Regions from separate parts of the Paenibacillus sp. 22594 genome, predicted to be linked through region 1. Evidence: predicted binding sites of a transcription regulator. Region 1 holds the regulator's gene; each other region holds the start of a gene.
The links. The regulator Rex, encoded in region 1, represses fermentation and respiration genes when NADH is low (regulators of the CRP and FNR family bind a similar motif). The targets are predictions, from matches to a motif close to TTGTGAAATATTTCACAA.
Positions count from the first base shown of each region.

Region 1 (4,273 bases):
TGGCTTAGTCCGAACAGAAGGAGCAGAACCAGGAGTATCCCCAGCAGAAGCCATTTTCTTCTTTTCTTCAAAGTGCAGCTCCCTTTCCTCTGGATGCTTCATAGATCCTGTTCTTTTACCGTTTCAGCAGGCCCTCAAAGGTTTCCTGCGCCTTGCGGCGGATTCGTTCCTCATCTAAAGTCAGGCACTGTCCATGCTTCACAACCTGCTTGCCATCCACCCATACATGCTCAACATCCTTCGCACTCGCTGAATACACGGCATGGGAGAGCAGATCCGTATGCGGCAGGAAGTGCGGCTGGTCGATATCCAGGGCAATGAAATCAGCCTTCATGCCCGGAGCTAAACGTCCTGTGTTCTCGAGGAAAATCGACTGTGCGCCGTATTCGGTCGCCATCAGCAATGCTTCCGGTGCCGGTACAGCTGTTGGATCTCCGCTCACACCTTTGTGGATCAGAGCAGCCAGGCGCATCTCCTCGAACATATCCAGATTGTTATTGCTTGCCGCACCGTCAGTGCCCAGCGATACCTTGACTCCCGCACGCAGCAGCTCCGGTACCCGTGCTACTCCGCTTGCGAGCTTCAAGTTACTCCCAGGATTATGGGATACCCCTACGTTGTAACGTGCTAGAATCTCTATTTCTTCATCATTCAAATGAACCCCGTGAGCCACGAGGGCCGGGCGCGTGAACATCCCCAGCTTCTCCAGATGCGCTACCGGACGCAGGCCGTAATCAGCAGCATTCTGTTCGACCTCCCGCCGGGTTTCGGACATGTGTGTGTGCATAGGCAGGTTCAGATCATGGGCAGCCTGTACAAATTTCACGAAAAATTCAGGAGGACAAGTGTAAGGGGCATGCGGGGAAATCATCGTTGTGATTCTTCCATCCGCCTTTCCATTCCAATTCCGGGCAAAGGCTATCGCTTCCGCCAGCTTATGGTTCTGCACATCCTCCGGACAGAAGCCGATAACCCCGCGCATAAGCACGGCACGCATTCCCGACTGCTCAGAAACCTCAGCAACCCTGTCCATATGGTCATACATATCCAGGAAGGTGGTTGTGCCGCCCTTCAGCATTTCCAGCACAGACAAAGAGGTTCCCCAGTAGACATCATCTCCGGTGAATTTTTCTTCCATGGGCCACATCTTCTCCTGCAGCCAGTTCTGAAGGACCATGTCATCCCCATATCCACGGAGCAGAGACATGGCTGTGTGGCCATGGGTGTTGACCAGTCCCGGCATGAACAGCAGACGGCTGCCGTCAACGGTCTGTGTCCCTTCTTCAATGACAGGTTTGACTTCTCCTATGTATGTGATGAGATCATTTTCTATAGTCATATAGCCGCTTAGAACCGGATTTTCCGTACCCGGCACCAGAAATCGCCCATTTACAATTACAGTCTTATTGCTGCTCATTTACCACTTCGTCCTTTCCATCATGCAAATAATAGGCCAGACTCTGCAAATCGGTAGTAAAATCAGCGGCGTGAATCCGGATGTTGGACGGCGTCTTCAAAATCACCGGTGCAAAGTTAAGGATCGCCTCAATGCCTGAATCCACCAGAATATCTGCAACATTCTGTGCTTCACTATCCGGTACAGTGATAATACCGATGCGGATGCCCTGCTCGCGGATCGTGCTTCCTAGCTCTTCCATGGGCTGTACAATTAGTGAGTTGATTTTCTGGCCGACCTTGGGAGCATAGGAATCAAATACAGCAGTGATTTTCATCGTGTCCTTCAAGTAAGCATTGTAATTAGACAGGGCGTGGCCGAGATTACCTGCACCCACCAATGCCACGTTGATCTGCTGGTCAAGCTTCAGGATATGACGGATTTTCTCAATCAGATATGACACATCATATCCAATACCTTTTCTGCCGAAATCCCCGAAATAGGCTAAATCCTTGCGGATTTGCGCCGGATTCAGATCCAGCTTTTGTCCCAGTTCTTGGGAAGACACGGTGGAGATTTCACGCTTCAGGAGATCATTCAGGAAGCGCAGGTACACTGGAAGTCTGCGTACCACGGCCTCCGATATTTTATCCGATTTCATATTTTCTCCTCCTAAAAGTTTTATGAGCAATGCATCATAGTATTACTTCGTACAAAACTCACTTCGTAAGCATATGCCAAGTTTAGTGAGCATAAGTACAATCCATTCCCTGGCGCCTCAGCACGAACCAGACACCAGGAGAACGGAACTTCGTTGATCCTTGATTATATTTGAAATGATTGCAGGTTAAGATACGCTTCCGTCTTCAAGCCATTCCGCAATTCGCGGAACCATCTGATCCGTCAGCATATGCTCCATTTTGGGTCCAGGCAGAGAGTACAGGAAGTACTTACCATAATAAGATTCAATAACCCTGGTATCATATACTATAACAATACCCCGGTCTTGAGCAGTACGTACCAGCCGGCCGAAACCTTGCTTGAAACGGATAACCGCCTGGGGCACCGACAGCTTCATAAACGGGTTCTTTTTCTGTGCCTGAAGCAGCTCGGCCTTGGCCTCCGCAAGCGGATGGTTCGGCGGCTGAAAAGGCAGTCTGACAATGGCCAGACAGGTCAAAGCCTCACCGGGAATATCCACACCTTCCCAGAAGCTGCTTGTCCCGAGCAGCACAGAGGCCGCGCTGTCCTGAAAACGCCGGATCAGCTTACTCCTGCTACCGCCTTCCACTCCCTGCCCCAGTACAGTAATGTCCTCAGAGACGAGTGCCTCCTTCAGAGGATCATAGACCTGGCGCAGCATTTTATAGGAGGTGAAGAGCACAAGCATCCGGCCCCGAGTCGCCACAGCGGCCTCCGCCAATGAATGTACCAGCTTATCGACAAAACGGGCATCGCCCACACTGCCTTTGACACTGGGAAAATCACGCGGTATGACCAGAAGTGCCTGTTCACGGTACTTAAACGGAGATGGGAGCAGTGCTGTCATCAGCCGTCCTTGTTCTGCGGACTCGCCTAGTCCCAGATTGTCAATCATAAATTGAAAGGACTTATCTACGGACAAAGTCGCTGAGGTAAGGACTATGCTTTTCTTTTTATCAAAAAAGAGCTCTTTGAGCTGGGCACTGACATCGACCGGAACGGCATACAGCTGCAGCGACTTCCCGCGATAGTTGCCGCTGCCTTCCATCCAGTAGACGATATTCTCGTCGTTCAGGTTCATGAAGAACCGCACTTGCTCACGGATGGAGGCCAAATCCTTGAATAACCCGCCGATATCCGTCACCAGACTATCCGAAGACGATTGGCTCTCCGATTCGCGCATTTCACTGAGCATCTTGTCGCCCTTGCGAATAATATCACTTAGACTAAGATGAAGTGTGTTCTCAAGCGCAGCTAGTTCTTCCCAATCCCTGGGCCTGTTGCCCGGCAGAAGTCGGGTAACCAGTTGTCCGGCTTCTCCGGCAGCGGCGTCACTGCGTTCCGGCAGCAGGGCAAACAGCTTGTCACTTAGCGTGTCCCACGATTCCTTAACCGTAAGCAGATCCGGGTAGATCCTGTCGATCACACCGCTCCATTCTGCCGCCTGCTCACTGCCTGATGACTGCAGCGTTTGACGCAGAGCCGGGAGCTGGCCGCTCCGGCTGTCTTTATAGAGACGCGTAAGCGTATGGGCAACGGTGAAATATTTCATCTGCATGCCCAGGTGCTTGCCTGCAATATCCTCCAAATGATGGGCCTCGTCAATGACGAGGTGCTCATAAGCCGGAAGTAGCTGATGCCCAGCCTTGACGTCCGCGAACAACTTGGAATGATTGGTCACTACGACATCCGCTATCCCGGCTTCGTGCTTAGCCCGGTGATAATAACATTTGCGGAACCAGGGGCAGGAACGTCCTAGGCATGAATCCGTATCACTGGCCACGGTCTCCCAGAAATCACCGCCGCGGCCGTTCAGATTCAGTTCCTCATCATCACCTGACTGGGTCTGGGTCAGCCATACAATCATTTGTGCCGCAGTAAGCGCTTCTTCCCGCGGACTTGTAAAGTCCTTTTTGTTTATTTTATGTTCAAACTTCCGCAGACACAAATAGTGCCCTCTCCCCTTGAAGATTGCAGCCTTAAACGGGAACGGCACGACACTCGTCAACAGAGGGATGTCGCGCTCACGCAGCTGGTCTTGAAGGTTGATGGTATGTGTGCTCACCATTACCTTCTGGTCTGAGCGTACACTGTGGTAAATGGCCGGAAGCAGATAACCCAGCGACTTGCCGGTACCCGTTCCCGCCTCGATCAAGAGATGCTTGTCACCCTCAA
Region 1 is NZ_JBQENA010000002.1:754,559-758,831, reverse strand. It holds gene ACTJKB_RS10245 (cell wall elongation regulator TseB-like domain-containing protein) at 1-71, opposite strand, end outside; gene ACTJKB_RS10240 (amidohydrolase) at 116-1,417, opposite strand; gene ACTJKB_RS10235 (redox-sensing transcriptional repressor Rex) at 1,404-2,057, opposite strand; gene dinG (ATP-dependent DNA helicase DinG) at 2,244-4,273, opposite strand, start outside.

Region 2 (4,273 bases), 270 kb from region 1:
ATATCAGGAGTCGAACATCCGGGTGTATCAGGAATGGATCGCCGCTCCCGATCTGGTGCTGCAGTGGAATGGAGGCCTGACCGAAGGCCGTTGGATGACTGGAGTTTACGTGGACCATTCGCGTTTTGCCGGGTTGGGACCATACCTGAAGGATGCACAAGGCAAGCGTACGTATATGCGGGCTACGGTGGAATAGATATTATGAATAATATACTAAGCTAACGGACCGTCCGTTGTAAGGCTATGCTTTCTCCGTCCACAAAAGGGCAAAATAATAGATAACCAACGACTGCCACAAGTTCATTAAAATTTTTTATATTCAGTGCGTACAATCACAAACCGTCTTCCTTGCTGGCGTTAAGGTATAGAGGTAAAAGAAACCTAGACCAACAACCCAAGGGAGGGCCCAGCATGACGGCCAAACAATTTAACAATACAATGACGGATACATCTGTTCAATTCACCGGTGAAGCGATGGTAAGAGATATCGTTCTTCAGTTCCCCAAAGCAGCAGATTACTTCAAGGCACAGCGGATTGACTTTTGCTGCGGAGGCGCGAAACCTTTGGCAGAGGCGGTAACCGAAAAGGGGCTTGATACAGAGGCAGTCCTTCAGGATCTGAACAAGCTGTATGCCGAACATCCGGTGCTTGAAGAAGATACGGCTTGGAACGAAGCATCGTCAGAAGAGCTGGTCGATTACATTATCAACAAGCATCACAACTATTTGCGCGAGGAGCTGCCGCTCATCGCCCAGAATGTAACAAAGGTCTTCCGCGTGCATGGAGAGGATTCTCCGCACTTGGCTGAGGTTCACCGCTTGTTCCATACGCTGCGTGAGGAATTGCTGGAGCACACGGCCAAGGAAGAAGAAAGTGAATTCCCCAAAATGCTGGCCTATGATAAAAATCCAAGCGCTGAAGGGTTGGCTGAGCTGCGCGGACTGCTGAGTACGCTGGAGGAGGAGCATGACGGGGCAGGAGATATTTTACGCGAGCTGCGGAGAGTTACAGGGGATTTCACCCCGCCTGAGCATACCTGCACTACTTACCGTCTGACCTATGCCCGTCTTGAAGAGCTCGAGGGCATGACCTTTGAGCATGTCCATCTGGAGAACAACATTCTTTTCCTGCGCTACCAATAGAACATTTGCGGTTTTACAAGTCCCTTCGGGGACTTTTTTTATAGGCTGGGACCATGAATGTTTGAGAACGGCACCCGTTTACGTTATTCTTAAAAAGACTATGTACATAATCATGACATGTCTGAGCAGCAGCGGGAGGCTGGAATCAGGCGGGAGAAGGCGGTGCCGGGAATGTCCGGGAAGTGGGTGTGGCGTATTTTGCTGGGAATAATGATAATTGCAACCTTGAGCGGCTGCTCTTCGGTTCTTGGCTCCCAAACAGACGGGAGCGATGCCGGAACCGGAAATGCCGGACCGGCCTTTTCGGTTCTGGTCGGTGACAGCGAGCTGGTTGGAAGCGCGGGCAGGCAGCTAAGTGAGGCCTTTACTGATGGGTTGACACTCATTGAACTGCTTAAGAACAGTGGGGTGGCCACGTTTGCGGATGACGGGTACAATATCCTGGCAGTAAACAAAGTATCTTTGAGTCCCGAGTGGATTTGGGAGATTCAATTGAATGGCAAAAAAATCACGGATTGGAACAGTCGCGTTGACCGCGGGGACAGCATCGTGGCTGAAGCGGTACCAGCAGCAAACGGTGCAGATCTGCAGCCGGTCATTTTCACCGTGAACGGTGGCAGTGAGCAGCCGCAGATGACGCATTCTTACGTGCTGCCGTATGCCGAGGACTTGTCCGTAAGAGGTGTGCTGAAGAGCAGTGGAATGGTGCAGCTCTCCGAGGATACTAAGACTGTAATCAGTATTATGGATTACAAGCCGCTGAGTAATGAGGCATGGACGCTGAAGGTCAACGGCAAGCAACTGCTGGACACCGGGATCGATATGAAGCTTAGACCACAGGATACTCTGGAGGTTGTGCTTGTGCTGCTCTAAATGAAAGATCATTTCGCCATATTCCTTAGGCTTACGTCAAAGGAATATGGCGATTTTTTATGCCTAAAAAGCATTGTGGCAGCGTGATCAAAATTATGTGAAATGCTTCACAATTGGTGTGACTGCAATCACAAATCCGCTTTAAATTTAAACAGTATAATTTCTTTATCAAATCATGTTGTGATGAAGTTCAGATGCATGAAGGAGGGTCATGACAGTGACAGTGGAGAGAGAAAAGTTAGTGCTCATAGGTAACGGTATGGCAGGAGTAGGCACAATTGAGCAGATTTTGAAGCTTGGCGGCGCTTATGATATTACTGTGTTCGGAAGTGAGCCGCATCCCAATTACAATCGCATTATGCTGTCCTACGTTCTGGAAGGTAGCAAAACAATTGAAGACATTATCCTCAATGACCGCCAGTGGTATGCGGATCATCATATTACCTTGCATACAGGGACTACAGTTATCCGTATAGATGAAGCATCTCGGCAGATCATCACAGATAATGGGCTGTCGGTTGCCTATGACAAGGCGATCATTGCTACAGGCTCGAACTCGTTCATTCTGCCTGTACCGGGAAGCGACAAGGAGGGGGTAGTTGGCTTCCGTGATATCGCAGATTGTGATGCCATGCTTGCAGCAGCCAAGCAGTACCGCACGGCAGCAGTTATCGGGGGCGGACTCCTGGGACTGGAGGCAGCCAAAGGACTTGTGAATCTCGGCATGGACGTTACGGTTGTGCATTTGCTGGAGGATCTGATGGAACGCCAGCTGGATCATACAGCTTCCTCTATGCTTCAGGCAGAATTATCCCGCCAGGGCGTGAAGTTTGCCATGGGCAAGCAGACTGTTGAGCTGACCGGAGATGAACGTGTGAACGGACTTCGCTTCAGTGACGGATCGGAGCTGGCGGCGGATTTTGTAGTCATGGCTGTGGGAATTAAGCCGAATACACAGCTCGCCAGAGAAAGCGGCATTACGGTAAACCGTGGGATTGTTGTCGATGACTATCTGCAAACCTCTATGCCGGATGTATATTCCGTCGGTGAATGTACAGAACACAGAGGAACTTGTTATGGTCTGGTTGCACCGTTGTTCGAGCAGGGAATGGTGCTTGCCAAACATCTGTGCAACGTGCCGACTCAGCCTTATGAAGGCTCGGTTGTAGCCACCAAGCTAAAAATCTCCGGAGTAGATGTTTTCTCTGCCGGTGAGTTCACAGAAACCGCAGAGCACACGGTCATCTCAGCCAAAGATGAATGGAAGCGGACCTACAAGAAGATTCTGCTCAACAACAATACCATTGTAGGAGCAGTCCTCTTCGGTGATGTCACGGAATCGGCCAGTCTGCAGAAGCTGGTGAAGCAGGGTGCGGAAATGACGGATGAGATTTACAGCGAGGTTATGGGCACGGGCTGCTGTGGCGGAGGCGGGGCGAAAAAGAGCTTGTCGGTGGAAACGATGGCCGATGAAGAAATTGTCTGCGGCTGCAACGGCGTGACCAAGAAAGCCATTGTTGATGCGGTTACGGAGAATGGCTTCACCACCGTTGATGAGATTAAGGCCTGCACCGGAGCTACCCGTTCCTGCGGCGGCTGTAAGCCGGTTGTGGAGCAGATCCTGCAGTTTGTCCTTGGGGACAGCTTCCAGCAGAGCGCCAAGCAGGGGATCTGCAGCTGCACCACGCTAAGCAGAGACGAGATCGTAGCCGAAATCACCTCCAAAGGCCTGAAAACGACCAAAGAAGTCATGAATGTACTGGACTGGAAGCAAGCCGAGGGCTGCTCCAAATGCCGTCCGGCGGTGAACTATTACCTCGGTATGATCTATCCGGACACCCATGAGGATGAAAAGGAGTCGCGCTTCGTCAACGAACGGATGAGTGCGAATATTCAGAAGGATGGTACCTTTACGGTTGTACCGCGCATGTATGGCGGTGTTACGACACCGGAGGATTTGAAACGGATCGCTGATGTCTCCTTGAAATATGATGTGAAGGTTGTGAAGGTGACTGGCGGACAGCGTCTGGACCTGATCGGCATCCGGAAAGAAGATGTGCCCAAGGTGTGGGAGGAGCTGGATATGCCATCCGGCTATGCCTACGCGAAATCACTGCGCACTGTGAAGACCTGTGTAGGTTCGCAGTTCTGCCGTTTTGGCACACAGGATTCCATGGGTATGGGAGCGCTGCTTGAGCGCAAATACGAGCGGCTTGATTTTCCGGCCAAGTTCAAAATGGCAGTCAACGGCTGCCCG
Region 2 is NZ_JBQENA010000002.1:481,068-485,340, forward strand. It holds gene ACTJKB_RS08895 (hypothetical protein) at 1-196, shown strand, start outside; gene ric (iron-sulfur cluster repair di-iron protein) at 412-1,143, shown strand; gene ACTJKB_RS08905 (hypothetical protein) at 1,261-2,016, shown strand; gene nirB (nitrite reductase large subunit NirB) at 2,228-4,273, shown strand, end outside.
Region 2: a site for Rex is predicted at 2,112-2,129, ahead of nirB (nitrite reductase large subunit NirB). Genes of this name have one in related genera too.

Region 3 (4,273 bases), on a different contig from region 1:
TCCCTGCTCCTTCCTCTTCCCTCCAGACATAATGTACTTGCCCGGGGGGAAACTAATGCGGACGCACCGAGAAATAAGGGGGTTATAAATCCGTATCAAATGTGAACAATGTGAGAAAAATCACAAAAAGGGCTTGTAATGTGAGAAAAATCACAATATAATCAACGCATAAAGTGAAATTAATCACATACAAACACAAATAAATGGAATGCCCAATTTGGAGGAGGAACAAACCATGAAAGTAGCAGTCGTAGGATGTACCCATGCCGGAACCGCGGCAATCGTCAACACCGCCCAGCTTTACCCTGATGCCGAGATTACCGTGTATGAACGCAATGATAATATTTCTTTCCTGTCATGCGGGATCGCGCTTTATGTGGGTGGAGTCATCAAGGACCCGCAGGGGCTGTTCTACTCATCGCCGGAGAAGCTTGCGGAGCTTGGCGTTAAGACGAACATGCGTCACGAAGTTATCGGGATTGATACAGAACGCAAAACACTGCGTGCCCGCAATCTGGCGACAGGCCAGGAATTCGATGACTCCTATGACAAGCTGATCATGACCACCGGCTCATGGCCGATTGTTCCCAAGCTGGAGGGCATGGAGCTTGACGGTATTCTCCTCTCCAAGAACTACAATCATTCCAACACCATCATCGAAAGAGCACAGCAGGTGGACAGAATCACTGTTGTCGGCGCCGGGTATATCGGAGTTGAGCTGGTGGAGGCATTTCAAATGAACGGCAAGCAGGTTACGCTGATTGACGGCGAGGACCGTATCCTGAGCAAATATCTGGATGAAGAATTCACCACGCCTATCCAAAAATCGCTGGAGGATCACGGAATCACTCTTGCACTCGGCGAGAAGGTTAGCTCGTTTGCAGGAGAGAATGGCAAAGTGACCAAGGTGATCACCAGCAAAGGCGAGCATGAGACAGATCTGGTTATCCTTTGTATCGGATTCCGTCCGAATACCGAACTGCTGAAGGGTAAAGTGGATATGCTGCCTAACGGCGCAATTATTGTCAACGACTATATGCAGACCAGCCTTCCGGACATCTATGCTGCTGGTGACAGCTGTGCAATTCATTATAATCCAACCGGCAAACATGCTTACATTCCGCTGGCCACCAACGCTGTACGCATGGGAACGCTGGTAGCCCGCAATCTGGTATCGCAGACGATTCCATACATGGGTACACAGGGAACCTCGGGAATTAAGATTTATGAAGATAATATTGCCGGAACCGGGCTGACAGAGGATGCCGCTATTGCAGAAGGTATGGATATCGAGAGTGTACTGTTGACTGACAACTATCGTCCTGAGTTCATGCCAACCTTCGAGCAGGTGCAGCTAAAAGTGGTCTTTGACCGCTCGACCCGCCGCATTCTCGGCGCACAGATCATGTCCAAGATGGATCTGACGCAGTCGATCAATACCGTGTCGGTGTGCATCCAGAATAAAATGACTGTTGATCAGCTGGCCTTCATCGATTTCTTCTTCCAACCGCACTACAACAAACCTTGGAATTTCTTGAATACTGCGGGACTTCAAGCCCTGCCTACAGCAGTTGCCCGCAAGGAAATTGTAACAGTCTAAACCTTAGGCCATCCCCATTAGCCGGTGCCGATTTTGTGGCTCCGGCTTTTTGCTGTGCTCCGGCATTTTTGGAGAAACGGACGCCGACTTCTTCAGGAAAGGGTGAATCCGTTTCTTTTTACATAAAAATATTCCCCAGCGGATGCTTATGTGGTAAATTTGACATGTCAGTGAAAACTTTCACTTAGTTTTTGCAAGAGTGATATTTATCACGTAAATGTGTTAGTTGACACGCTACAATGGCATAAAGGAACAAATTTTAAGTAATTAGAAGGGGATAGGAATCATGGCTTATAACAAACCACAGGGGATTGCCGAAGTCACGGTAGAGAACGGAATTAAGAAGGCACATAATCCACTCAGTTCCGTACTTATTCTAGGCTTCTTGGGGGGAGCGTTCATCGCGCTCGGATTTTTGCTGGACATTCGCGTTATCGCAGGCGCACCGAAGGAATGGGGCTCTATCGCTAACTTTATCGGTGCTTCCGTGTTCCCGGTAGGTCTGATCCTGGTGCTGCTGGCCGGAGGGGAACTGCTGACCGGTAATATGATGGCTGTGCCGCTGGCTTTTATGGCGAAGAAGATTTCGCTATGGGAAATGTTCAAGAATCTGGTGCTGATTACAATCAGTAATTTCGCCGGTGCCTTGTTCGTCGCTTATTTCTTCGGCCACGTTGTTGGCCTCACTGCAGATGGCGTGTATCTGGATAAACTGGTGGATATGGCCGGACACAAGATTGATGCCACCTTCCTGCAGGCCTTTGTTTCCGGTATCGGTTGTAACTGGCTCGTTGCTCTAGCGGTATGGCTCTCTTACGGAGCGGATAATTTCAGCGGTAAAATCCTCGGGATCTGGTTTCCGACCATGGCGTTTGTAGCTATCGGCTTCCAGCACGTTGTAGCTAATATGTTCCTTATCCCTGCTGCTATTTTTGAAGGTCACTTTACCTGGTCCCAGTATTTCGGCAATTTCGCTCCGGTCTGGCTGGGCAACCTCACAGGCGGCGCCATCTTTGTCGCTTTCGCATACTGGATGGCTTACCTGCGCAAAGCGCCAGCAGCTGTTCAATCGGTGGAAGGTATTTCTGCTGCCGGTGTGAAAAAACACGCATAAAATACTTCCGTTCTGCATGGCCGGACGGTTATATCGACACTCCCCGAATGTTTCGGGGAGTGTTTTTTGTATCTTAGGCAACACAAAATTCGCCGTGCATATCCGACTCGGGGGAACGAAATCGGGATCACGGCGAATTCATAGGGAGTGTTTCATATGCTCTATTACCCTGGCATAGTTGGAACGAATCAGTTTGTTTTCGCCTATTTTCTTTACGTGGAACAGGTGCGGTTATAGAATATACATATTCAAGTGACAAGGGGGGACTAACGCCCATGAGTTACAGCGGAGATGGGATTTTTCCGGCGGTATGTCCGCTGGATTGCCCCGACACATGCGGACTTCTAGTGCATAAGCAGGATGGTAAAATCATAAAAGTGGAAGGCAACCCCGAGCATCCGGTGACCAAAGGGGCGATCTGCAACAAGGTACGACATATGGCGGAACGGGTGCACCACCCCGAACGTCTGTTGCAGCCTCTGCGTCGTACAGGACCGAAAGGGAGCGGTTCTTTTACACCGATCAGCTGGGAAGAGGCCATCGGCGAAATCGCCGGCCGTTTCAAGGAACTGTCCGGTACCTATGGGCCGGAAAGCATTCTTCCGTACAGCTTCTATGGCAATATGGGTGTGCTCAGTGTGGACGGGATGGACCGGAGATTTTTTAATGCGCTCGGTGCAAGTCGTCTGGAGCAGGGCATTTGCAGTGCGGCAGGCACTGCTGGCTGGAAATATACGATGGGATTCAATGGCGGGACAAGCCCCGAGGATACGGTCAATGCCGATCTGATTATTGTCTGGGGCGGCAACATTGTCAGCACGAACATGCATCAGGTCGTCTATGCCGAGCAGGCCCGCAAACGGGGGGCGAAGGTGGTTGTGATCGATGTGCACCGCAACCGTACGGCGCAGTGGGCAGACTGGTTCCTGCCGCTGTATCCCGGCACAGATACAGCCCTCGCACTCGGGATGATGCATGTCCTGTTCAGGGATGGCATGACGAATGAAGCATTTATGGAGCGTTATACAACCGGACACACGGAGCTGCGCGAGCATGTGCTTGCGTACCCGCCTGAACGGGTCGCAGAGATTACTGGCATTGCGGCGGCAGATATCGAGAAGCTGGCCAAGCTATACGGCGAAGCTAAGGTATCACATATCCACATCGGCAATGGCCTGCAGCACCACGATAATGGGGGTATGAATGTGCGCACGATTGCTTGTCTTCCGGCACTTACAGGTGCTTGGCTGAAGACCGGAGGCGGAGCGATCAAGTCAAACGGGGGCTATACCGCAACGAATGCCCGCGCACTGACGCGTCCTGATCTGCGTCCAAACCGCGGGACGCGCACGATCAACATGAACCGGATCGGTGAAGCGCTGGAGATGAAAGAGCAGCCGGTAATGGGCATGTTCGTCTACTGCTGCAATCCTGTAGTGGTGGCTCCCGATGCGGATCGTGTGCGCAAGGGATTTGCCCGCGAGGATTTGTTCACAGTAGTGCATGATCTGTTTATGACCGACACGGCTCTCTATGCCGATATCCTATTGCCTGCAACC
Region 3 is NZ_JBQENA010000003.1:263,759-268,031, reverse strand. It holds gene ACTJKB_RS11920 (FAD-dependent oxidoreductase) at 236-1,600, shown strand; gene ACTJKB_RS11915 (formate/nitrite transporter family protein) at 1,887-2,714, shown strand; gene ACTJKB_RS11910 (molybdopterin-containing oxidoreductase family protein) at 2,990-4,273, shown strand, end outside.
Region 3: a site for Rex is predicted at 1,749-1,766, ahead of ACTJKB_RS11915 (formate/nitrite transporter family protein). Genes of this name have one in related genera too.